DNA from 2 places in the Sphingobium sp. EM0848 genome. Region 1 is predicted to be linked to the other one. Evidence: riboswitches for the same ligand, from Rfam matches in the RefSeq annotation. Region 1 holds a riboswitch; the other holds the start of a gene.
The links. A riboswitch is a leader RNA that binds a small molecule or an ion and turns the genes downstream of it on or off. The one in region 1 is predicted to bind cobalamin.

Region 1 (12,194 bases):
TCACGCAGCTGTACCGGCGAGCTTCAGGCATGGTCATCGCGCCCAGACGATGGCCGGTTTCGGTGCCTTCGTCGCAATAGACGGCGAACAGCACCGGCGCTTCGCGCAGGCCGTGCAGTTTCAGGCTGCGATAGAGCTTGTCTTCGTTGCCGTCATAGATCTTGCCCGCCTTTGCGACCTGATCATCGACGTGAGCCGCGAGCCTTTCACGCAATGCAGGCGTGACGATCCGCACGAAACGCCAGGGTTGCGACAGCCCGACCGAAGGCGCGCTGTGGGCGAGAGCCAGCAGTTGCTCCACCTCTGCTTCATTCAGTGGATCGGTTCTGAAATGCCGTACGTCCCGGCGGGCATGGACCAGATCCTCGAAGGCGGCGATGTCGAAGGTGGAGCGGGTCAGAATTCGATTCCTGCCTGAGCCTTCACGCCGCTGCGGAAGGGATGTTTGACAAGGGTCATTTCCGTGACGAGATCGGCCGCCTCGATCAATGCGTCGGGCGCGTTGCGGCCGGTGATGAGGACATGTTTCATCGCGCCGCGGGTGGTCACGGCTTCAACCACCTCCTCCACCGGCAGATAGTCGTAGCGCAGGACGATGTTAAGCTCATCGGCAAGGACCATATCATAGGCGGGATCAGCGATCATGCGTTTGACTTCATCCCATGCTTCGCGTGCAAGCGCAATGTCGCGGGTGCGGTCCTGTGTATTCCAGGTGAAGCCTTCGCCCATGGGTTTGAATTCGACATTGTCGGGAAACGCGTCGAACACCCGTTTTTCTCCGGTGGTCATGGCGCCCTTCACGAACTGGACGACACCGACCTTCTTGCCATGGCCGATGGCGCGCACGACCATGCCGAGCGCGGCGGTCGTCTTGCCCTTGCCCTTGCCGGTGTGGACGATCAGCAAGCCCTTTTCCTGAGTCTTGGTCGCCATGATCTTGTCATGGGCGGCCTGTTTCTTCTTCATCTTTTCGGCATGTTGTTCGGGGGTGCGTTCGATCATGGGTGGTTTTCCTTGAGGCTTGCGAGGAGCATGGCAGCGCTGTTCGATTTGGGTTTCCAAAGGGCGCGGTCGAGCGCTTCGTGGAGGCGGGTGGCGGTTTCGCGCAGGGCGGCGGGATTGGCCTTTGCCATGAAGGCGCGGACTGTCTCATCCTCGATGAAGGCGGCATGGACCGCGTTGAAATGATGGTCCTTCACCGCATGGGTGGTGGCGGCGAAGGCAAAGAGATAATCGACCGAGGCGGCAATCTCGAACGCGCCCTTGTAGCCGTGGCGCATCATGCCCGCTATCCATTTGGGGTTGGTGACGCGGGCGCGAACGATGCGGCCGATCTCATCCTCCAGCGTGCGGATGACCGGGCGTTCGGGACGGCTGTGGTCATTATGATAGGATAGCGGCTTGCGACCCGAAAGATGCTCGACGGCGGCGGCGATCCCGCCCTCAAACTGATAATAATCGTCGCTGTCGAGCAGGTCATGTTCGCGATTGTCCTGATTCTGGATCAGGGCGTCGGCTTGCGTCAGGCGCTGGGCGAAGAGGCTGCGTTCGGCTTCGCCTTCAACTCCGCCGCCATAAGCATAGCTGCCCCAGTCGAGATAGACATTCGCCAGATCCGATCGGTCGTGCCAGATTTTTTCATCGATCATGGCTTGCAGGCCCGCACCATAGGCGCCGGGCCTTGAGCCGAAGATGCGGGCGCCCGCGCGCCGGGCGGCGACTTTTTCGGATGTGCCCTCCGCGATCAGGGCGGCGGTTTCCGCACGGTGGCGGGCGGCGGCAGGGTTATCCTCCTCCGGCTCGTCCAACGCCATGACGGCGCGGGCGGCACTGTCGAGCAGGTCGATCTGTTCCGGGAAGGCGTCGCGGAAAAAGCCGGAGACGCGGAAGGTGACATCGACGCGCGGGCGGTTCAATTCGGCGATCTTCATCACCTCAAAACCAATGACGCGGCCCGACGCCCAATCCCAGCGGGGCCGGACGCCCATCAGGGCAAGGGCCTGGGCGATGTCGTCGCCGCCCGTGCGCATATTGGCCGTGCCCCAGGCGGAAAGGGCAATGGTGCGGGGATAGTCGCCCTCACGCTGGAGATAATCCTGCACGATGAGGTCGGCGGAACGCTGGCCTAGATTCCAGGCAGCGACCGTGGGGACGGAGCGAGTGTCGACCGAGTAGAAATTACGGCCCGTGGGGAGGACGTCGGGGCGGCCTCGGGTGGGTGCGCCGGAGGGGCCGGGGAGGACGAAATTTCCGTTGAGCGCCTTGAGCAGGGCGGTCTTTTCCGCTGCTCCGCAAGCAGTGACGCGAGGGGAAAGGTCGGTTTCGATCGCACTCAGGACAGCCCCGCTTCTGGGGCCGGGTGGCGGGTCGCCGCTGTCGAGCAGGTGAATGGCGCAGAGTTCGAGACGTTCCACCATATCACCCGTGGTGCGCCATGGCGCATCGGTGAGGTTTTCGAGCGATTCCGGGCGGGGGCCGGCCCATGGCGCACCCATATTGCAGTCAAGCGGGTCGAAGTTCAGGTCAAGGTCGTCGGCAAGGGCGCGGAGAAGGGATTGTTGACCCTCATGATCCATGCCTCTGGGGCAGCGTGCGAGCGCCAGGAGGAGGTCACGGCGAAGAGACGCTTCAGGGCTTTGGGTGAAGACATGCAAACCGTCCCTGATCTGCATTTCCTTCAGTTCACACAGATAGTTATCGATCGCTGCTAAAGCATCGTCTCCACTGCCTTGCGCGCCTGCATCCTTGTCCAGACCCTGGCTTGCGGCGAGGGCGAGTATGTCCTTGCGCAGCGTTTCCAGACGGCGGGGGTCCATGCCGGCGGCGAGATAATATTCATCGACCAGCGCCTCCAGTTCCTTGAGCGGACCATAGGTTTCCGCACGGGTCAGCGGGGGTGTCAGATGGTCGATAATGCAGGCGCCGAGGCGGCGCTTGGCCTGAGTGCCTTCGCCGGGATCGTTGACGATGAAGGGATAGATTTGCGGGATTGGTCCGGCGCAGATTTCAGGGAAGCAGTTTTCCGCGAGCGCGATCGCCTTGCCGGGCAGCCATTCGAGATTGCCATGCTTGCCGACATGGACGACGGCATGGGCGCCGAATTCCTGCGCCAGCCAGATATGGAAGGCCAGATAGGCGTGCGGTGGCGGCAAGGCCGGGTCGTGATAGCTGCTTTTCGGGTCGATATGATAGCCGCGCGAGGGCTGAACGGCGACGGCGATATTGCCGAAACGGTGGACGGGAAGGTGGAAGGCGTCGTTGCGGAAGAAGGGATCGGCTTCGGGCGTACCCCAGCGGGTTTGCACGGCTTCCCGGGCAGTTGCGGGCAAGGCGGCGAAGGCGGCATGGTACAGATCGAGGGGCAGCTGGACTTCGGCTGGGCGATCCGGCCCGGCATTAGTGACGCCTGCGGTCATGAGACGCATCAGGGCTGCGCCGTCGCCGGGTGCGTCGGCGGTGGTATAGCCCGCTTCCGTCAGAGCATTGAGAATGGCGGCGGCGCTGGCCGGCGTGTCGAGGCCGACGCCATTGCCGATCCGCCCATCCTTGTTGGGATAGTTGGCGAGGACCAGCGCGATGTGACGGTTGGCCGCTGGTGTTTTACGAAGTTTTGCCCAATTTACAGCCAATTGCGCAACAAAGCTGACACGATTATCCAGCACCTGAGGAACGATGATGCTGCATTCTGTGCGTTGATCGAAGCGGGCGGCGGCCTTGAAAGCGACGGCTCGGGAGAAGAGACGACCGTCCACTTCGGGGAGCGCGATGTGCATGGCAAGGTCGCGGGGCCCCAGTCCTCGGGCGCTCTCTTCCCAGGCGCTTTGCTCTGCGCTGGCGAAGATGGTTTGGAGGATCGGGCAGTCGGCTTGCTCAAGGACCGAGGGCGTGCGCGGTTCTCCGGGCGCGCTCGCAGCGAAGGCGGTGGCGTTGAGGATGACGTCGGGCGGTGTTTCCGCCATGACGGTCTGGAGGAAATCTCTGGCAAAGGGTTCGCGCAAGGCGCGGACATGAACGGGGATGATATTGAGACCCGCCTGTTCAAGACCCATGATCATGGCGTCCACGGCTTCGAGCGTGCCTGCAATCAGGAGTGCCCGGTAGAAGACGAACAAGGCCGTTGGGCGACCCGGGGTCCAGCGGGACTTGACCTGCCCCATTGTCGGGCGGTCAGTGCCCGGCAGATATAGGCCAGCGTCGGCGACCGGGATTGGGGCGTCGGGCGTGCCCGCATCGAAGCCAGCAAGTCGGGCGGCGGTCTTGAGGAAGGCGATGGCGTTGGGAATGCCCCCCTGACGGAGATAGTTGCGAAGACGGCCGCAGATTTCGGCGGGCAGGGTCGAAGCGGTATGGAGGTCGGGATCGTCCTCATGGCCATCGACTATGGCGGCGAAAGCGATGCCCTTCTCGCGCGCAACATTGGCAATTTCATCAATGCCATAGGGCCAGTAGCTCTTACCACCTAATAGGATTACGCAGACGAACTTGGCGTGGGCGACCACCTTTTCGACATAGAGGTCGACCGAATAGGGATGCTTGAGTTGAAGGAGGTTGGCGAGGCGGATCGCCGGGCCGCCTTCGCCCACCCCCTCTGTCAGCGCTTGGGCGGCACTGGCAAAGCAGGCGAGCTCGCTGTCCGCCACAGTCAGCAGCACAATATCGCCCGGCGATTGGCCAAGGTCGATCGCTTCGTCGCCGTTGGAGACGGTGCCGGGCGTGGCGGTCAGCAGATGCATCAGGCGACCACCGTCTGCACGCCGAGGGCGGCTTCGATGGCAGCACGGTCGAGGCCGGTCTGGCCGATCACGACCAGTCGGGAGGCGCGGCGCTCCTCAGGTTGCCAGTGGCGGTCATAATGATGCTGGATACGCGGTCCGACGGCCTGCACGACCAGACGGGCGGGACGGCCCGCGACGGCCAGGAAGCCCTTTACCCGCAGGATGTCGTGCGCGGTTATGGCGTCGGCAAGGGCCGTCAGCAGCGGTTCGGGATTACCGAGTTCTCCCAGATCAACGATGAAACTTTCGAAATCGTCGTGATCATGATCCTCCTCATCATCATGATGGGATGGGCGGGCGTCGATCTGGTCTTCCACGCCCACCTCCAGGCCGAGCAGGATGGCGGGGTCGATCTGTCCCTTCGCGGTGCGGATGATGCGGACGCCGGGGCGGGTTTCGCTGCCAAGCTCCTGTTCCAGCCCGGTCAACGTGTCGGCGTCGACCAGATCGGTCTTGTTGAGCAGGACAAGGTCAGCACAAGCGAGCTGGTCCTCGAACAGTTCCTCTAAGGGACTATCATGGTCCAGTGTCGGGTCGGCGGCGCGGGCGGCGGCAAGCGCAGCTTCGTCATGGGCGAAGCGGCCCGCCGCCAGCGCATCGGCGTCGATCAACGCGATCACGCCATCCACCGTGGCCCGTGTACGGATGTCGGGCCATTGGAAGGCTTTCACCAGCGGCTTGGGCAGGGCGAGACCGGAGGTTTCGATGATGATATGATCGGGCGGCGTCGGGCGATCGAGCAGGCGCTGCATGGTCGGCAGGAAGTCGTCGGCCACCGTGCAGCAGATGCAACCGTTCGCCAGTTCGATGATATCCTCATCAGGGCAGGCCTCTTCGCCGCAGCCCTGCACCAACGCGCCGTCGACGCCGACATCCCCGAACTCGTTGATGATGAGGGCGAGGCGGCGGCCGGCTGCATTCTCGATCAAGTGACGGATCAGCGTGGTCTTTCCGGCGCCGAGAAAGCCCGTGATGACGGTGGCAGGAATTTTGCTCATGCGGGATTTCCTTGCGGTTGATGGCTGGGGATTGGGGTGACTTCGATCTCGTCAAAGCCTTTCCAGCGGTAGACGGCCCAGCTCACCACCCAGCAGGCGGCGAACAGGCCGATGATGAGAAAGCCGAGACTGTTGAAATGCTCGCCCAGATCGGCGGCGAGCGTCCAGACGCCGCCCGTCAGGCCCAGTCTGTCGCCGAGCAGCGCGGCCGCCTCGATCCCGCCGATCAGCAGCGCGACGAGGGCGGAAACGAGTGTGATGGTGATGTTGTAGTAGAGTTTGCGGATCGGCTTCACAAAGGCCCATTGATAGGCACCCATCATCAGCGCGCCATCAGCCGTGTCGATCAGCGCCATGCCCACGGCGAAGAGCAGCGGGAAGATGAGCACGGTCGAGATGGAAAGGCCGCTTGCGGCCTGTCCCGCCGACAGGCCGAGGATCGCGACCTCCGTGGCGGTGTCGAAACCCAGGCCGAAGAGGAAGCCAAGCGGGGCCATGTGCCAGCTGCGCGTCACCAGCCGGAAGAGCGGGCGGAAAAGGCGAGCGAGAAATCCGCGATTTCCAAGAAGAATATCCATATCTTCATCAACATAGACACCACCATTGCGAACATGGTTGAATGTCCTGAGAACAGATCTGAGGATGATCAGATTCATTGCCGCGATGGCGAAAAGGAAGGTTGCGGAAATGATCGTCGCAATGACGCCGCCAATCGCGCCTATGGCCTCTACCCGGCTCAGTGCATTGGCGGCGATAGCGATGGTGACGGCGGCGATCAGGACGATGCCGCTATGGCCGATGGCGAACCAGAAGCCGACGGTCAGTGGGCGCTGGCCGTCCTGCATCAGCTTGCGGGTCACATTGTCGATGGCGGCAATATGGTCGGCATCGACCGCATGGCGCAGGCCAAGGCTCCAGGCCAGCAGCGCCGTGCCCAGCATCATGCTGTTGCCCGCGAAGAGGGTGAAAGCCCAGATCCAGGCGGCCAGATTGGCGCCGATCAATGCGGCGAACATTCCGGTCGCGCGGCGGCGCAGCAAGGCAGGCGGGGCCAGTGCGTTGGAAACAGATGTCATCAGGGTCAGTCCCCCGTCGGCGTCAGCGAAACCGGACGGAAACTGCCTTCATGCCGGACGGACGCTCTTGCGCCCGGCATGCGGACAGCAGCTTCCGCTGCGTCAAGCGTCGCTCAGACGGAGTACCGTGCCGCGGCCATCCCCTGGACCAAGGCAAGAGCGACCAGACGCAGGCAGGTTTCCTGGCTCGCGGGTCGCAGCTCGACACATGGCCTTCCCAGGCCTCGCAGGATTTAGCGTCCGGCCCAGTGGCTGATCCTTCGGCGGTCCGAAGAATCGATATGCGTCTCGCTCACCGCTTACAGTTGCAGGGACAGCTGCGGATTCATCACCGCATTCCCTATTAAGCCCCTTGGCACGGGGCACCGGCGCGATCAGCGAAAGCCAGCCAAAGGCCGACTTTCGCAGCCGTGCATAGTGGCTGAGGCAGGAAATGGGAAGGGGGATGCGCTACTATATCGGCGCAAGCGCGGGCGCGGCCTCGATCGTCTGACGTTCCTCGAGCAGGGTGTTGAGGAAAGCCTGACCGGTTGGCGACAGATCCCTGTTATGGATCAGCCAGAGTGAGCTCATCACCGGCACGTCGAAGGCGCGGTTGATGACATTGTCGACATGCAGCCGCGCCATGGACCGGGCAAGCACCGTGGGACCAAAGCCCGCCGCGACAAGGCCAAGCAGGGTCGCGAGGCTGCGGGCTTCATGGGAGACCTTGGGTGTGAAGCCAGCTTTCGCGCACAGGGTCAGGAAATGTTCGGTGAAGCCTGTCCCATTGGGGGCACCGTAAAGCACCAATGGCTCGTCACGCAGATCGGCAATGCCGGGAGGAGCCGACCGCAGCGCCAGCGGATGATCGGCGCGCAGCGCCAGCACCATTTCTTCCTTGAGAAGGCATTGCGACACCATGCCTTCGGGCAGGACCGGCGCGGCATAATCGCGCACGATGCCAAGATCGAGCTGGCGACTCCCTACGCTTTCCAACTGTTCGTCACGGCCCTGTTCACGCAGGATCAATTCGACATGGGGATGGGTCTGACGGAAGCGATAAAGCGCCCGCGCCACCGTGGGCACGAAAGGGCCGGAGGTGGTGAAGGCGAGGCCGAGACGGCCGATCTGCGCGCGTTGCGCCATGCGGGCGATCTGGGCGGCCCGTTCGGCCTGAGCCAGGGTTTGCCGTGCCTCAGGTTCAAACAATCGGCCGGCTTCGGTCAGGCGAACGCGGCGGCTGGTGCGGTCGAACAGGCGGACGCCCAGTTCCTCCTCCAATGCGCGGATCTGTTGGCTGAGCGGCGGCTGGGAGATGCCGAGGCGCTGCGCCGCGCGGCCAAAATGCATCTCCTCAGCAACGCACAGAAAATAGCGCAAATGGCGCAGGTCCATGGATCATGTCGTCCAAGCTATCGATCATGCCATATTATATATTAGACGCAGAATGTCCAAGGGCGCATGGGCAGAGCGAATGTGGCGGTGTCTCATGGCCGTTGGCGGATGTGCGCGGGCTATGCCCCCTCATTGCCGCAGCACTTCGCCTGAAGGCTGAAAGGGCACCGTCACATTCTAGCGCGTTTCCGGCGCCGGTTCGTCTCTGGTTCCAGACGGCGAGAGATATCTGAAGAGATTATGCTTTCATGCGCCGGGGGAGCGTCTGGCGGTGCATGCTTGGAGTGGTGAATGATCGGTATCGTCAAGGTTGCCCTGCATCGCCCGCTCACATTCATCGTGATGGCGATCCTGATCGCGATCGCGGGCGTGCTGGCGGCCGCGCGCACGCCGGTCGATATCTTTCCCAACATCCGCATTCCGGTGGTCGCCGTCGCCTGGCAATATTCCGGCCTGTCGCCCGAGGACATGGCGAACCGCATCGTCAATCCCTATGAGCGCGTGCTGACCACCACGGTCAACGATATCGAGCATATCGAGAGCCAGTCGCTCCAGGGCATCGGCATCATCAAGATCTATTTCCAGCCGGGAGCCGACATCCGCACCGCGACGGCCCAGGTGACATCGGTGTCGCAGACCGTGCTACGCCAGATGCCGCCCGGCATCACGCCGCCGCTGGTCCTGAATTACAGCGCCTCGACCGTGCCGATCCTTCAGCTTGCGCTGTCGGGCAAGGGGCTGTCGGAACAACAATTGTTCGACATGGGCATGAATCAGGTCCGTCCGCCGCTGATCACCGTGCCGGGCCTTGCCATGCCCTTCCCATCCGGCGGCAGGCAGCGACAGGTGCAGATCGACCTCAATCCGCTGGCGCTCCAGTCGAAGGGACTGTCGGCGCAGGATGTGGGCGCGGCCATCGCGGCGCAGAACCAGATCAACCCCGCCGGTTTCGTGAAGATCGGGGAAACGCAATATAGTGTGAAGCTGAACAATGCGCCGACCTCGATCGAGGCGCTTAACGACCTGCCGGTCAAGGTGGTGAACGGGGCGACCATCTATATGCGCGACGTGGCCCATGTCCGCGACGGCAGCGGACCGCAGCAGAATGTCGTGCATGTCGAAGGCAGCCGGTCGGTGCTGCTGACCATCCTGAAGAATGGCGCGACATCCACCCTGTCAATCGTGGAGGGTGTCAAGGAAAAGCTGCCGCAGATTGCCGCCACCCTTCCCGATACGCTGAAGATCCTGCCGATCGGCGACCAGTCGCTGTTCGTAAAGGCGGCGGTCGAGGGTGTCGTTCATGAGGGCGCCATCGCGGCGGCGCTGACCTCTCTGATGATCCTGCTGTTTCTGGGATCGTGGCGGTCGACGGTCATCATTGCCTTGTCGATCCCGCTGGCGATCCTTGCGGCCATTGCGGCGCTGGCGGCTTTCGGCCAGACTCTGAACGTCATGACGCTGGGGGGGCTGGCGCTGGCGGTCGGCATATTGGTCGACGACGCCACCGTGACCATCGAGAATATCAACTGGCATCTCGAACAGGGCAAGGGCGTCATCGATGCGATTCTGGACGGCGCGGCGCAGATCGTGACACCGGCCTTCGTGTCGTTGCTGTGCATCTGCATCGTGTTCGTGCCGATGTTCTTCCTGCCGGGCGTGGCGGGTTTTCTGTTCGTGCCCATGGCGCTGTCGGTGGTGTTCGCGATGATCGCATCCTTCGTCCTGTCGCGGACGCTGGTGCCGACGCTGGCCATGTATCTGCTGAAGCCCCATGTCGAACATGGCGACGGGCATCTCGCCGGGACCGCCGCATCCCGCAATCCGCTGGTCCGGTTCCAGCGCGGGTTCGAGCGGCGGTTCGAGGCGATCCGCAAGACTTATATCGGCCTGCTGCATCGGACGCTCAATGCGCGAAAGCCCTTCCTGCTGGGCTTCATGGCGATTGTGCTGCTATCCTTCGGCTTGTTGCCGATGTTGGGCAGCAACTTCTTCCCTTCGGTCGATTCCGGACAGATCGCGATGCACGTCCGGGTGCCCATGGGCGCGCGGATCGAGGACAGTGCGGCGCGGTTCGACCGCATCGCACGGGAGGTCCGCACGATCGTCCCGGCGGAGGAACTGGCCTCCATCACCGATAATATCGGTCTGCCGGTCAGTGGCATCAACGTCATCTATAATAATAGCGGGACCATCGGGCCGCAGGATGGCGACATGCTGATCGCGCTGAGCAAAGGGCATCGGCCGACGGACGAGATCGTCGCCACGCTGCGCCGGGAGTTGCCGCGCCGTTTTCCGGGCGCGAGTTTCGCTTTCCTCCCGGCGGATATTACCAGCCAGATCCTGAACTTCGGTGCTCCCGCGCCGATCGATGTTCAGATTTCGGGCAAGGACGCCGCAGGCAACCGCGCCTATGCCCAGAAGCTGCTGGCGAAAATGGCGGCCGTTTCGGGGCTGGCCGATGCGCGCATCCAGCAGCCTGGGCGCTCGCCTCAGCTCGATGTGGATGTCGACCGTTCGCGCGTCGGCCAATATGGTCTGTCGGAGCGTGACGTGACCACCAGTCTGGCGAGCCAGCTCGCCGGTACATCGCAGACCGCGCCGGTTTTTTTCGTGAATCCGGAAAATGGGGTGCAGTATCCGGTCGTGGCGCAGGCGCCCGAATATCTGGTCGGGTCGATGAGCGACCTTAGCAATGTGCCGGTTTCCGGTTCGGCGGGCGTTTCGGTGCAGCCACTGGGTGGTCTGGCGACGATCAGGCGGTCGAATACCGCGCCGGTCGTGTCGCACTATAATATCGCGCCCGTGCTCGACATTTTCGCGACGACACAGGGGCGTGACCTGGGCGCGGTCGCCGGTGACGTCCAGCGCGCCATCAAATCGCTGGAAAAGCACCTGCCCAAGGGCACGACCGTCACCATCCGCGGCCAATATGCGACCATGAACACGGCCTTTTCGGGGCTGGGCTGGGGGCTGGCGGGGGCGATCGTGCTGATTTACCTGCTGATCGTCGTCAATTTCCAGAGCTGGGTCGATCCGTTCGTCATCATCACCGCTCTGCCGGCGGCACTGGCGGGGATCGTGTGGATGCTGTTCATCACCGGCACGACGCTGTCCGTGCCCGCGCTCACCGGGGCGATCATGTGCATGGGGGTGGCAACCGCCAATTCCATCCTGGTCGTCAGCTTCGCGCGGGAGAAGCTGGCCGAACTGGGCAACGCCAGCAGGGCGGCGCTGGAGGCGGGCATGGTCCGTTTCCGCCCGGTTCTGATGACCGCGCTGGCCATGATCATCGGCATGGGGCCGATGGCGCTGGGCCTGGGCGACGGTGGCGAGCAGAATGCGCCGCTTGGCCGGGCGGTCATCGGCGGGTTGATCTGCGCGACCATCGCCACCCTTTTCTTCGTTCCGACCATCTTTGCCTTCGTCCATCGCAAGCATGGGCAAAAGGCGTCTTCCATGGAAATGCAGCCGAGCCATGTCTGAGCATAATCCGCCCATCGAAAATCCCGAGGCACAGGGACCGGACAGCCGCACGCTGAAGCACGTCGGGATTGGCGCGGCGGTCGTCGCGGTCGCAATCGTCGGCATTGGCGTGGCGTCGCGGATCAATGCCACCAACGAACTGAAACATGTTGCGGCAGATGCCTCTGTCCCCACCGTGGCCGTGGTGACGCCCGCGGCCAATGGTGAAGGCGACGCGCTGGCGCTGCCGGGCAATGTGCAGGCCTATAACAGCGCGGCGATCTTTGCCCGGACGAATGGCTATGTACGGCGCTGGCTGGCGGATATCGGCGATCATGTGAGGGCAGGCCAGCCGCTTGCCATCCTCGACGCGCCGGAAGTCGACCAGCAACTGGCGCAGGCACAGGCGGATTATCAGACCGCGCTCGCCAATGAGCGGCTGTCCGCGACGACGTCGAAGCGCTGGGCTTCCATGCTGGCGCAGGATGCCGTGTCGCGGCAGGAAG
Region 2 (12,194 bases), on a different contig from region 1:
AACGCATCGAGCGCGGACCAGTCGAGAGCGATGACGGGGGTGGCGACCTCCGCCCCCATCTCCAGCGCGGCAATGACGGCGCGCAGCGCACCTTCGGGCTGGAACGGCGAATCGCCCTGGAGATTGACGACGAAGCGTGGCGGCCTCGCGCTTTGTCGCGCCGCGGCGAGCGCCCGGCCGGAGCCGGTGGCGATCGCGCTGTCGGTCATTGCCGCCCTGCATCCTGCGGCACCTGCATGCGCCGCGATTTCCTCGTCATCCGTCGCCACCAGCAGTTCCGCATCGCGCAAGCCGGCCGTCGCCGCGCGGGCCATGGCGATGGTCCGGTGCAACAGCGTGCGGCCCGCGATCGGGCGCAACGGCTTGCGCGGCAGGCGTGAAGAGCCTGCACGAGCCGGAATGACGATCAGCATGGGACCTGTCAGGCGACGCCTGCGTGGAGAAGATCGTGCATGTGGATGGCGCCGACTAGCCGATCCTTCTCACACACGAAAAGGAGCGTGATATTATGGTCGTGCATCAGGCGCAGCGCTTCGGACGCCAGTTCCTCCGGTCCGACCGCGAGCGGCTGTACGGTCATGTAGCGTCCCACCGGCTCGTTCATATGCCGGGTGCCGGTGACGGTGCGGCGCAGGTCGCCATCGGTAAACGCGCCGATCAGTTCGCCCTTGCGGTTGACGACCGCCGTTCCGCCCAATCGGGCGCGGGTCATCTCGATCGTCGCATCGAGCAGCGAGGCGTCCTCTTCCACCCGCGGCACGTCCGTGCCCAGCGCCATGAGCTCGCGCACCTTGATAAGCTGCGCGCCCAAACGGCCATTGGGATGGAATTTGTGGAAATCGTCCGCCGAAAAACCGCGCATTTCCATCAGTGCGATGGCCAGCGCGTCGCCAAAGGCCATCTGGATGGTGGTGGATGTCGTGGGCGCCAGCGAGTTGGGGCAGGCTTCCCTGACATTCGGCATCAGGATGCAGATGTCGGCAGCCGCAGCGACCGTGCTGGTGTCCCGCGCGGTCATGGCAAGCAGCGGAATGGCGAAGCGCTTGCAATATTGGATGATAGGGCCGAGTTCGCTGGACTCGCCGGAGTGCGACAGCATCAGCACGACATCATCCGGCGTCACCATGCCCAGATCGCCATGCCCCGCATCGGCCGGATGCAGGAAGATGGCGGGCGTGCCGGTCGAGGTGAGCGTCGCCGTCATCTTGCGCGCGACGATGCCGCTCTTGCCGATGCCCGTGACGATCACCCGGCCGCGAACATTGATGATGACGCCGACCAGACGCAGGAAGGTGGCGGAAAATTCCCGTTCGGTGAACTGGGCTTCCAGGGCGTTAAGCCCCTCTGCCGCGATGGATAATGTGCGGCGCGCACTTTCCGAAATACGTCCGCCTGAGCCGAATGGCACGATTTTCGATACTGTAGACACGCGTAAGCCCTTTTTTCCATCGTCGCCGCCGGTTTTCCCGCTGACGAAAATGGCGGCGGACCACCGCCCCACGGTGTACCGCCCTATTTTTTGTTCCGCGACCCGACCGGTTCGAACGAACCGGACCCAGGCAGGATGGATAGGCATTTTGGCCCGATAATGGCAATCGCTTTCGCGAGTGCGAACCAAGATTTACGCGTATTTCATGCCACAATCGCCGAAAAAGCGATCAGTTGCACAAAACTGCGTCTGCTCACGGAACCTTTCCGCCTGATGCCGGTTTTGGGCGCCTTCAATCGTGGTAGGCGCGATACCAGTCAACGAAGCGCGGCACGCCGATCTCGATCCCGGTGGTTGGCGCAAAGCCGATGTCCGTGACGATGGCGCTGATGTCGGCGTAGGTCGCGGGCACGTCACCCGGCTGCATCGGCTGGAAGTCGATCTGCGCCTTGCGGCCGCAGGCCTCCTCCAGCACGGCGATGAGGTGCATCAGTTCCTCCGGCCGGTTGTTGCCGATATTGTAGAGCCGGTGGGGCGAACGGCTGCCCCCCGCCTTGGCCGCGCCGTCATCTTCCGGCGCATGGTCAAGGCAGCCGATCACACCGCTGACGATATCGTCGATATAGGTGAAGTCGCGCTGCATCCGGCCATGATTGAAGACCGGGATGGGCTGGCCCGCCAGAATCTTCGACGTGAAGATCCACATCGCCATGTCGGGACGGCCCCACGGGCCATAGACAGTGAAGAAACGCAGGCCGGTCATCGGAATGCGGAAGAGATGGGCATAGGTCTCGCTCATCAGTTCGTCCGCCCTCTTGGTCGCGGCATAGAGCGAGACGGGATGGTCGGCGCGATCCTCGACCCGGAAGGGCAGGCTGTCATTGCCGCCATAGACCGAGGAAGAGGAGGCATAGACCAGATGCCGCACCCGCCGCTCCCGTGCGACTTCCAGCATGTTGACATGGCCCGCCAGATTGGAGCGGACATAGGCATGGGGATTGATCAGCGAATAGCGCACCCCCGCCTGTGCGCCCAGGTGAACGATGGCGTCGATGGGATGGCCATGAAGCGCCGCCTGAAGCGCATCCATGTCGGCAAAGTCCAGTTCCGCGAAGGTGAACAGGCCGCCATGACGCTCCTGCAGCGCCGCGACCCGATCCCGCTTCAGCGATACCGGATAATAGTCGTTCATATTGTCGATGCCGTACACGGCCCGACCTTCAGACAGCAGCCGGTCCGCCACGGCCATGCCGATGAAACCGGCGGCGCCAGTCACGAGGATTGTCATGCGGCCTTGTCCCGTCTTGCACTTTGGGGGGCGTCGACCCCCTTCCTATTGCCTGCTTCACAGACAATCCGGCACAAGATGTAAAGGGCTTTCCCCATAAGCGCCCCTGCCCGTCTCCAAAAATCCCGGCGATTAGCTATTCCATAATCATTCCTGCCTATGGCGAGACCCATGGACATGGCCTCCCATCCCGCCCTGACGGCGGCGCGCGCCTATGCGCCCACGCAGCGTTTGCGCTGGACCGCTTTGGCGGAAGCAGCAGCAGAGGCCAACGCCTTCTACATCCCCGAAATGCTGTGCGCGGCGCTGGATCATCTGGCCGACAGCACGGTGCACGTGCTGGAGGCGCAGCAGGACGGCGAACTGATCGGCCTGATGCCGGTGATCGTCGCCGGGCGTTACGGGCGGCTGCCGACGGGCTGCGTCACCAACTGGATGCATGACCATTGCTTCTTCGGCGCGCCGCTGATTCGCCGGGGACAGGAAGCGGCGGCCTGGCGCGGCTTGCTGGAGCAGTTGGACGATGCGCCCTGGGCGCCGGGCTTCCTGCATTTGCGCGGACTCGACGCAGCGGGCGCCAATGCGGCGGCGCTGGAGGCGCTGTGCGTCGAGCAGCGGCGCGGGCGGCGCGAGGTGCATCGCTATGACCGGGCGATGCTGCGGTCCGAACTGGATGCCGACGCCTATTGGGAAGCCAATGTGCGCGCCAAGAAGCGCAAGGAATTGCGGCGCCTGCAGAAGCGATTGGCCGATCTGGGCACGGTCGAAAGCCGGTTGCTGACCGACGCCGTGGACCTTTCCGGTTGGTGCGACGAATTTCTGGCGCTGGAAGCGTCCGGCTGGAAGGGTGCGGAAGGAACGGCGCTGGCGTCGCGGCCGCAGGATGCGGCCTTTTTCCGGTCGGCCTGCACGGCGGCGTTGGAGAGCGGATTGCTCCATTTCCTGCGCATGGACCTCGACGGGCGGGCCATCGCCATGCTGGTCAATTTCCGCCATGGCGAGGGCGCCTTTTCCTTCAAGATCGCCTTTGACGAGGCATTGGGCCGCTTCTCGCCGGGCGTACTGATCGAGATCGCCAATCTGCATGCCGTGCAGGGCGATCCGGCAATCGGCTGGATGGACAGTTGCGCGGCGGCGGACCATCCGATGATCGACAGCCTGTGGGCGGAACGGCGGACCATCACCCAATATCGCATCGCCCTGCGGGGGCAGGGTCTGGCGCGGGCAAGGCGCGAAGCCGCTTTCGCGCTGGCCAATGGCGTCGAGGCACTGGGCCGCCGCCTCAAAGGACAGGGTTGAAGGGACAGAAATGAACGCGCACAAGGCAATCGAAGCGGCGGTGTTTTCCGATGACGCGCGGGCGGCCTTTGCGGCGGCCTATCCCGACAGTGCGGCAAAGCTCAGCCATGGATTGGCGGGGCATGATCTGTTGACGCTGGAAGCATTGGCGGCGCTTGCGGAGCGGATGCCGGCGGCGTCGGTCGAATATAATCTCGGCAAACTGCCGCTCGGCGTGCGGCCGGAGGATACGCCGTCGAACGGGCTGACGCTGGGCGAGACGATCCGCACCATCGACACCAACGGCAGCTGGGCCGTGCTGAAGAATGTGGAGCGCGACGCGGCCTATGGCGCGCTGCTCGACCGGGCGCTGGGCGAACTGGTGCCGCTGGTGGACAGGCAGACCGGACCGATGCTGCATCGGGAAGCCTTCATCTTCCTCTCCTCGCCGGGGAGCGTGACGCCGTTCCACATGGACCCGGAGCATAATATCCTGCTCCAGATCCGGGGGGAGAAGACCATGACGGTCTTTCCGGCGGGCGACGAGGAACTGGTGCCCGCGATCCAGAGCGAGAGCTTCCATGCAGGCGGGCACCGCAATCTCAATTGGCGGGAAGCGTTTCGGGATCGCGGAACGGCGGTAAGGCTGCTGCCGGGCGATGCCATTCACGTGCCGGTGAAGGCGCCGCATTTCGTGGAAAATGGCCCTTCAGTGTCGATCAGCCTGTCCGTCACCTGGCGGTCGGAGCGGAGCGTGGCCGAGGGCGAGTTGCACAGCTTCAACGCGCTGCTGCGTCGGCGGAAACTGCCGACCGGGCGGATCAGCGCGACGCCCGAGGTGCAGAGCGTGCGGCGGCTGGCCTATCGCATCATGCGGAAACTGGACGCTTAAGGACTTTGCGGAGCAGGGCTTCGGCCTCCAGCCGAGGGCTGAAACGGTCGATCTGCCACCATTCCAGCGCCTCTTCGCGCGTGGCGAGGCTTTGCTTGTAGCGATCCTTGCCAGCGAGCAGGGAATAGAGCGACAGACCACGCCCGGCATAATGGTCGACAGCGGCGGCGTGGCAGAGCAGGCCGGGCTTGTCCTTGGCGCTGCGGGGAGGTGCAAAGGCGGACTGGTAGTTCATCGCCACGCCATCATGGATGAAGTTCAGGAGCAGGCCGACGACCCCATCCTTGCCCGTCATACGGAGCAGTTCAACGGCATCGCCACCCCGGACCGTGATCATCGCGACGAAATGGCGGAAGGCTTCGTCATCCCAGGCATTATCGGCATGGCGCCCCCGGTTGAGAGCCTGCATCTCCGCCAGCCAGGGATCGATGTCGGCGGGCGCCGCCGCGTCGATACGGGGCAGCGCGCCGCTATGATCCTTCATCGCGCGGCGGATCTGGCTGCGGCTGTTGGAACTGAGCAGCGACAGATAATCGGAGGCGCGGACAGCTTCGAGATCGACCTGATAGACCGGGGACAGGTCGATCCGGCTCTTGCGGCGGGCGGGGATATTCAGCAGCGGCGATCCGGGCGCGACGCCACTGAGGCGCAGGCTGCGCCAGTCACGGCGTTTGCACAGCGCCCGGAGCGCGGCCTCCATCGCCTCCCCTTCTTTGCCTCTGGCGGCGAGCAGGCCATTATATTCGATGAAAGGCCGGTCGGCCCCCGGATCGCCGGACTGGTTCAGCGAAAGGGTCGCGCTGCGGCCGAGCAGCCGGGATTGCATGGCGCGACCGAACAGGGCGAGCGCGACATCCTGCCCCGCTTCATCCGTGATCGCGAGCAATTCGGGGCGAGCGCCATAGCTTTCCAGCCATGCTCCCATCCAGGTCCAGCCAAGGAAGAAGCCACCGTCGGCCCGCGCCTCCAGCGCCTGCCAGCGGGGACCGAGGGCCGCAAGATCGGGCAGGCGGAGGAACTGGGCGGTAAGGGCCATGGACCGCTCTTGTGGCAGAGCGACGGCAGGGGTCAAGCGGCGCTTATATCAAGGTGCCGCGCGGGTCTTACAATTCCCTTCGCAGGCCCGGATCGACCGAACCGTCGGGCCGAACGCCAGCCTGCGCCAGCTCCTTTTTCATGCGGCCGGTCAGGAAGCGGAACCACATCACGAAATCGGCGCGCAGCGACAACAGCGGATAGCGGAAAGTGGCGGGGCGGTTGCGTTCGATCAGACTGTGGCCAAGCCAGGCGAAACCGTAACCGGCCAGCGGCAATGCGGGAACCATCCACCATCGCCCGGTGACGGGCAAGGACACGGCCAGCAACACGACGATGCTGGTGCCGGCATAGTGCATCGCCCGCGTGCCGGGGTGCGCATGTTCCTGCAGATAATAGGGCCAGAAGTCCCGGAACGCTGCCTTGCCGTCCATTGCCTCCCCTCCTCGATCACCATGGCTATCGGGAAAGCTGATTAATGTTAAGACGGATGCGTCAGGCCGTGTGCCGATCGGGGGCGAACAGGAAATAGTCATAGGCTGCCCGCGCCGCTTCGGCCATGATGCGGTCGCGCATCTGATGCCCCTTATAATCCTTCATCACGAAAACCGTAATGGCAAACAGGCGACCGTCCGGCAAAGTGATGATGCCCACATCATTGCCGATGCCGTTCAGCGTCCCCGTCTTGTGCGCGATCCGGGTGCCGGGCGGCAACATGGCGCGCAGCCGGTCCTTGCCGGTCTTGCACCGTTCCATGATCGACAGCAGCATCGCCGTGCTCTGCGGCTTCAGCGCCTTGCCGGTGCGGATCGCGACCAGCAGGTCGTCCATCGCGCGCGGCGTCGCAGTGTCGCGGGGGTCCATGGCAAAGCCCAGATTGGGCATGTCGCGGGCGTCGCGCTGGGCAGCGGAGAGGCCGGCTTCCATCGCGCTTTCATCGCCAAAGCCGCTGCCCGCCACCTTGGCGCGGGCGAGCAGGTCGCGGGTATTGCTGTCGACGCGCAGATTCCTGACGCCGATCGAGCGGACCCAGTCATTGACCGCCTGCGGCCCGCCCGTGCGGGCGACCAGAGCGTCGGTGGCTTCATTGTCGCTCTGCGTCAGGCTCATTTCGAGCAGGGTGCGCACCGGCAGCGGATGCCCGAGGCGCGTCAGCTTTTCATCAAGGCTGAGACTGCCCGCATCGAGCAGGGAGAAGATCTTGGCCGCGACCGCCACCTTGTAGGTGCTGGCCATCGGGAACAGCGTATCGCCATTATAGGCCAGCGTCTCGCCCGTGGAGAGGTCCCGCACGGCGATGCCCACCGTACCGTCGGTCAGCGTCGCGAAGCGGGCGAATTCCCCCATCAGGCGGGATTCGGCGCTCTGCTGCACCGGATTGGGGGTCGGGCCGAAGGCATCGGCGGTCGGCAGCGGGGCAAGGAACAGCGCCAGAAAGGCGCAATAACGGCTGGCGGTACGAAGGCGTGGCATCCGTCCCCTTTCCTCGATTCGCCGGTTGCGGGCAAGGGGCTGTTGACAGCGGTTCGGCGCACGGTTCATCACCCCGGCCCATGAGCGATACCATCAAGCTGGACGAGAGCTGGCGCGCGCCGCTGCTCGGGGAATTTGGAAGTCCCTATATGCAGGGGCTGAAACAGTTTCTGGAGGCGGAAAAGGCCGCGGGGAAGCGCATTTTCCCCAAGGGCAGCGAATATTTCCGGGCACTGGACCTGACGCCGCTCGACCGGGTGAAGGTCGTGGTGCTGGGGCAGGACCCCTATCATGGCGAGGGGCAGGCGCATGGCCTGTGCTTTTCAGTGAAGCCGGGGGTGCGCACGCCGCCGTCGCTGGTCAATATCTACAAGGAATTGCAGAGCGACCTGGGGCTGACGCCACGCCGCCATGGCTTTCTGGAGCATTGGGCGGAGCAGGGCGTCCTGTTGCTCAACAGCGTGCTGACGGTGGAAATGGGCAAGGCCGCCTCGCACCAGAAGCGCGGCTGGGAACAGTTCACCGATGCGATCATCCGGCTGGTCAACCAGAAAAGCGAGCCGGTCGTGTTCCTGCTGTGGGGCGCCTATGCGCAGCGCAAGGGCGATTTCGTCGACGGCAAGCGCCATCTGGTGCTGAAAGCGGCGCACCCCTCGCCGCTCTCCGCGCATAATGGCTTTCTGGGATGCCGGCATTTTTCGCAGGCCAATGCCTTTCTGGACGAGAAAGGACGCGGGGCGATCGATTGGGGTTTGCCGGAGCAGGTGTAAAGCGAAGTGCTCCTGCGCGGGCAGGAGCACTTCGCGCCTAGAAGTACAGCTTCGCGCCCAGCCGCAGGGTGCGCGGCTCCATCACGCGGCTGAGGCGGCCTTCGACCGGCGCGCTGTCATAAGCGGGAACATAGGATTCATAATAATAGGCGATGTCCTTGTCCCGGCTGTCGAAGATGTTGAGCAGTTCGCCATAGAGTTCGATCCGCTTGCTCTTCCAGGCCGCGCGGGCATTGACGACGGTGCTGCCCTTGTCTCGAAGGCTATTGTCCTCGATCAGCGGATAGGGGCCGAGATGGCGGAGGCGGATGCTCGCTTCCCAGGGATCGCGGAGGATCGCCACACCGCCTGAAGCGGCATTTTCGAAGGCGTTGGGAATCCGGTCGCCATTGTCGTAACGCGAATGGCTGGCGGTGTAGTTGCCGTCCAGCGCGAGCCAGGAAAATGGGCGCCAGAAGGCGACCAGTTCATAGCCGCGCCGCTTGCTGGCCCCGGTCGGCTCGACGGCATTGCTGTCGCCCACGAAGCGCAGTTCGCTGCCGACATCCAGCCACCAATAGGTCGCGGTGAGCGAGAGGCTGCCATATTGGACGCGCCCGCCCAGTTCCTTGCCGATGCCGCGCACCAGCACCGGAACAGGCGTGTCGACATTCACCGCGCCGCGCACATCATTGGAATGAAAGCCCCGCCCCCAATTGGCGTAGAGTTCCAGATGCGGCGTGACCCGGTAGGCGACCGACGCCTTGGGCGAGAGGATGGCGTCATGGCCGCTGCCCTCGCCCAGCGCCTGCGCGGCGGCATCCCCGGCGCGGACGCTGTAATGATAATAATCGCCGCGCAGCCCGCCGATCAGGCGCAGGCCGGGTAAAGGCTGCCAGTTCGCTTCGCCATAGAGGGCGGCGGACAGTTGCTCGACATGATAGCGGCCGAGCGAGAAGAGGAACTGCCGGTCCGCGCTGCGGTCGACGCCGACATTGCCGATATGGTCGAAGCGGTTCTCGGTGCCGATGCTGAGGTTGAGGGTCGAGGCGACATCCCAGTTCTTCGAGGCGGTAAGGCCGGTGATCCAGCGGCGGTCATATTGGTGGATCTGCGCGCTGCGGCCGTCCGGATCGGCATAGGTGGGATTGCTGAACATCGCCCAGTCGTAGAACTGGACATAGGCGTTGGCGCGCCAGCCCGGCTGGGTGACGGCGACATTGCCGACGATCCGCGTGGTTTCGCCCCGCGCAGAGGGATCGGGCGAGCAGAAGACATCGGGGCAGACGGGGGAGCCGATGATCCGCTCTGGAATCTGCTCGGTCGGGCGCCAGGTGCCGCGATAGGCGTGCAGGGTCGCGTCCAGTTCGCCTCCGCCAAGCGGCACGCGATATTTGGCGAAGCCGCTATAATGACGCAGATGCTCCGCCTCTTCCCAGGGGCCGTCATAGCGCTTGGCCTGCGCCACCAGCGTCAGGTCGCCGGGTCCCACGTCCTTGATCGTGCCGCCCGCCGCCAGTCGGCGCGAGCCGTAGGAGCCGCCCTCCACCGCGATCCACGGGCGCGTAAAGCCATCAATCGTGGTCATATAGGCTGCGCCAGCCAGCGCGAAATCGCCGCCATCGGCGCGATAGGGGCCTTTGCGAAAATCCTCCCGCGCGACGATTTCGGGGATCAGGCCGTTCAGGTCGAGATAGCCCTGACCATGACCGTGCGAGCGGAAATTCATCTGCACGCCGTCGATATAAGTGGTGAAGTCCGATCCATGGTCGAGGTTGAAACCGCGCAGGAAATATTGGTTCGCCTTGCCGCTGCCCGAATGCTGGGCCGCGACCATGCCGGGCACCGCTTCCAGCAGTTCGGCGACGCGCAGCAGCGGGCGGACCAGCAGGTCGGCGCCGCCGACGCTGCCCTCGCTCGCGGCATGGGCGACGCCGATCTTTTCCTCGCCGCGTCCGAAGACGACGATATTCGTGGCCGGCGCCTCTTCGGCGGCGGGCATTTGGGCCAGCGCCGGCGGGGCGATGCCCGCAGCGATCAGGGTGGCGATCAATCCATATTTCACAATCATGTCCTCCGGCGCCTGCGACTGCCGGGGGAGACCTGCCGTCCGGGACGACCGGCGCGCGAAAGCAGCCGGACGCCATCAAGCGACCGCCACGCGAACCGAAGCGGCCTCCACCGCTCGTTCGTCGCTCAGACGGAAAGACACCGTGCCGCGGCCATCCCCTGGACCAGGGCAAGAGCGACCAGACGCAGGCAGGTCTCCTGGCTCACGGGTCATCGCTTGAAACATGGCCTTCCCAGGCCTCGCAGGGTTTAGCGTCCGGCCCAGTGGCTGATCCCTCGCGCTCCGGAAGGATCGATATGCCTCTCGCTCACCGCTTACAGTTGCAGGGACAGCCGGGGATTTGCACCCCATTCCCTATTAAGCCCCTCTCGGGACACCGGCGCGATCGGGAATGGCTCATAGGCACGCTTTGCGGGGATGGGAAGATGGGATAGAGGCGACCCATGCATTTCGACGATCAACTCCACCGCTATTTCGGCGTCCGCGACCTGGATGCGCTCACCCCTGATGCGCTGGCCGCCGGGCTGGAGCATATGCGCGTCGATTTCGGGCTGGAAACGGACAGGGCACGCCGCTTCGCACTCTGGTCGCTGATGGTCCTGCTGGGCGCGGCGCCCGATCTGGAGGAGGCGTTCGAGGACCCGGCGGACCGCGACGCGGCGCGCGACTTCATGGAAATGATGGAGCGGGCCGAAAGCGACGGGGACTAGACAGCCCCGACAAGAAGTGGAAACAATCCGTCCAACGGCAGGCGCATATCTGCGGCTTGAGGAGGCGGCTTGAGCATAGGGGAAGGATCGCCGGACTATCGGTTCGCGCCGCATGAGCGGCCGCTGATGCCGGGATCGCCCGCGACACCCGATCACCCGACGCCGCGACGGATCGGCTATTTCCTGATCGGCACGCTGCTGGGGCTGACGGGCGGCTTCATCAACGGGCTGCTGACCGCGAATCTGCCGCAGATCCAGGGGGCGCTGGGCCTCACCAATGTCGAGGGCGGCTGGCTGACCGCCGCCTATTCGATGACCAATGTCTGCATGAGCCTGCTGCTCATCAAATTCCGCCAGCAATTCGGCATCCAGCGCTTCACCCGTTTCGTGCTGGCCGGGTTCCTGGCGCTCAACCTGTCGCAGATCTTCGTCCACAGCTATGGGTTCGAGTTGATCGTGCGCGGGGCGGGCGGCATCGTGGCGAGTGGACTGTCGACGCTCTGCCTCTTCTACATGTCGCAATCGATGCCGGCGGCGAAACGGCTGGGCGGACTGGTTCTGGGCGTAGGCATGTCGCAGATCGCATTGCCGCTGGCGCGGGCGATCTCCCCTGCCCTGCTGATCCATGGCGACGTGCAGAATCTGTTCCTGTTCGAACTGGGGCTGACGCTGCTGTGTCTGGCGGGCGTATCGATCCTGCGCCTGCCGCCCAGTGAGCGGATCGAGGCATTCGAATCGCTGGACTTCCTGACGTTCGCGCTCTTTGCGCCGGGCATGGCGCTGCTCTGCGCGGTACTCGCGCAGGGCCGGATCATCTGGTGGCCCACGCCCTGGCTGGGCCATGCGCTGGCCGGGTCGCTGCTGCTGGTCGGCGCCGCGATGATCGTGGAGCATAACCGGGCCAATCCCTTGCTCAACACACGCTGGATGGGCAGCGGAGCGATCATCCGCTTCGCCATTATCGCGGCCAGCATGCGCGTGCTGCTGTCGGAACAGAATTACGGCGCAAGCGGGCTGTTGAACCTGGTCGGCATGGGGCAGGACCAACTCGTCACCTTCTACGCCATCATGACGCTGGCGACGGTCGCGGGGCTGGCGACGAGCCTGTTGACGCTTAACCCGATGGACCTGTTGCGGCCGGTCATCATCAGTTGCGGCCTGATCGCGGCGGCCGCCTTCATGGACATGGACGCCAGCAACCTGACGCGCCCGGCGCAGCTTTATGCGACGCAGGTGATGATCGCCTTTGCCGCCATCTATTTTCTGGGA

Region 2: it holds a riboswitch for cobalamin, as region 1 does, so the genes downstream of both, HUK73_RS11245 (TonB-dependent receptor) here and HUK73_RS25510 (HoxN/HupN/NixA family nickel/cobalt transporter) in region 1, are expected to answer to the same signal.

The regions. Positions count from the first base shown of each region.
Region 1 is NZ_JABXWB010000005.1:1,635,332-1,647,525, reverse strand. It holds gene bluB (5,6-dimethylbenzimidazole synthase) at 1-400, opposite strand, end outside; gene cobO (cob(I)yrinic acid a,c-diamide adenosyltransferase) at 397-1,002, opposite strand; gene cobN (cobaltochelatase subunit CobN) at 999-4,733, opposite strand; gene cobW (cobalamin biosynthesis protein CobW) at 4,733-5,773, opposite strand; gene HUK73_RS25510 (HoxN/HupN/NixA family nickel/cobalt transporter) at 5,770-6,849, opposite strand; cobalamin riboswitch at 7,004-7,234, opposite strand; gene HUK73_RS25505 (LysR substrate-binding domain-containing protein) at 7,303-8,226, opposite strand; gene HUK73_RS25500 (efflux RND transporter permease subunit) at 8,518-11,709, shown strand; gene HUK73_RS25495 (efflux RND transporter periplasmic adaptor subunit) at 11,702-12,194, shown strand, end outside.
Region 2 is NZ_JABXWB010000001.1:2,313,928-2,326,121, forward strand. It holds gene kdsB (3-deoxy-manno-octulosonate cytidylyltransferase) at 1-413, opposite strand, end outside; gene HUK73_RS11205 (KpsF/GutQ family sugar-phosphate isomerase) at 422-1,429, opposite strand; gene HUK73_RS11210 (NAD-dependent epimerase/dehydratase family protein) at 1,722-2,717, opposite strand; gene HUK73_RS11215 (GNAT family N-acetyltransferase) at 2,889-4,016, shown strand; gene HUK73_RS11220 (cupin-like domain-containing protein) at 4,027-4,887, shown strand; gene HUK73_RS11225 (GNAT family N-acetyltransferase) at 4,865-5,923, opposite strand; gene HUK73_RS11230 (DUF962 domain-containing protein) at 5,991-6,356, opposite strand; gene bla (class A beta-lactamase) at 6,418-7,395, opposite strand; gene ung (uracil-DNA glycosylase) at 7,476-8,165, shown strand; gene HUK73_RS11245 (TonB-dependent receptor) at 8,203-10,146, opposite strand; cobalamin riboswitch at 10,385-10,611, opposite strand; gene HUK73_RS11250 (hypothetical protein) at 10,659-10,925, shown strand; gene HUK73_RS11255 (MFS transporter) at 10,995-12,194, shown strand, end outside.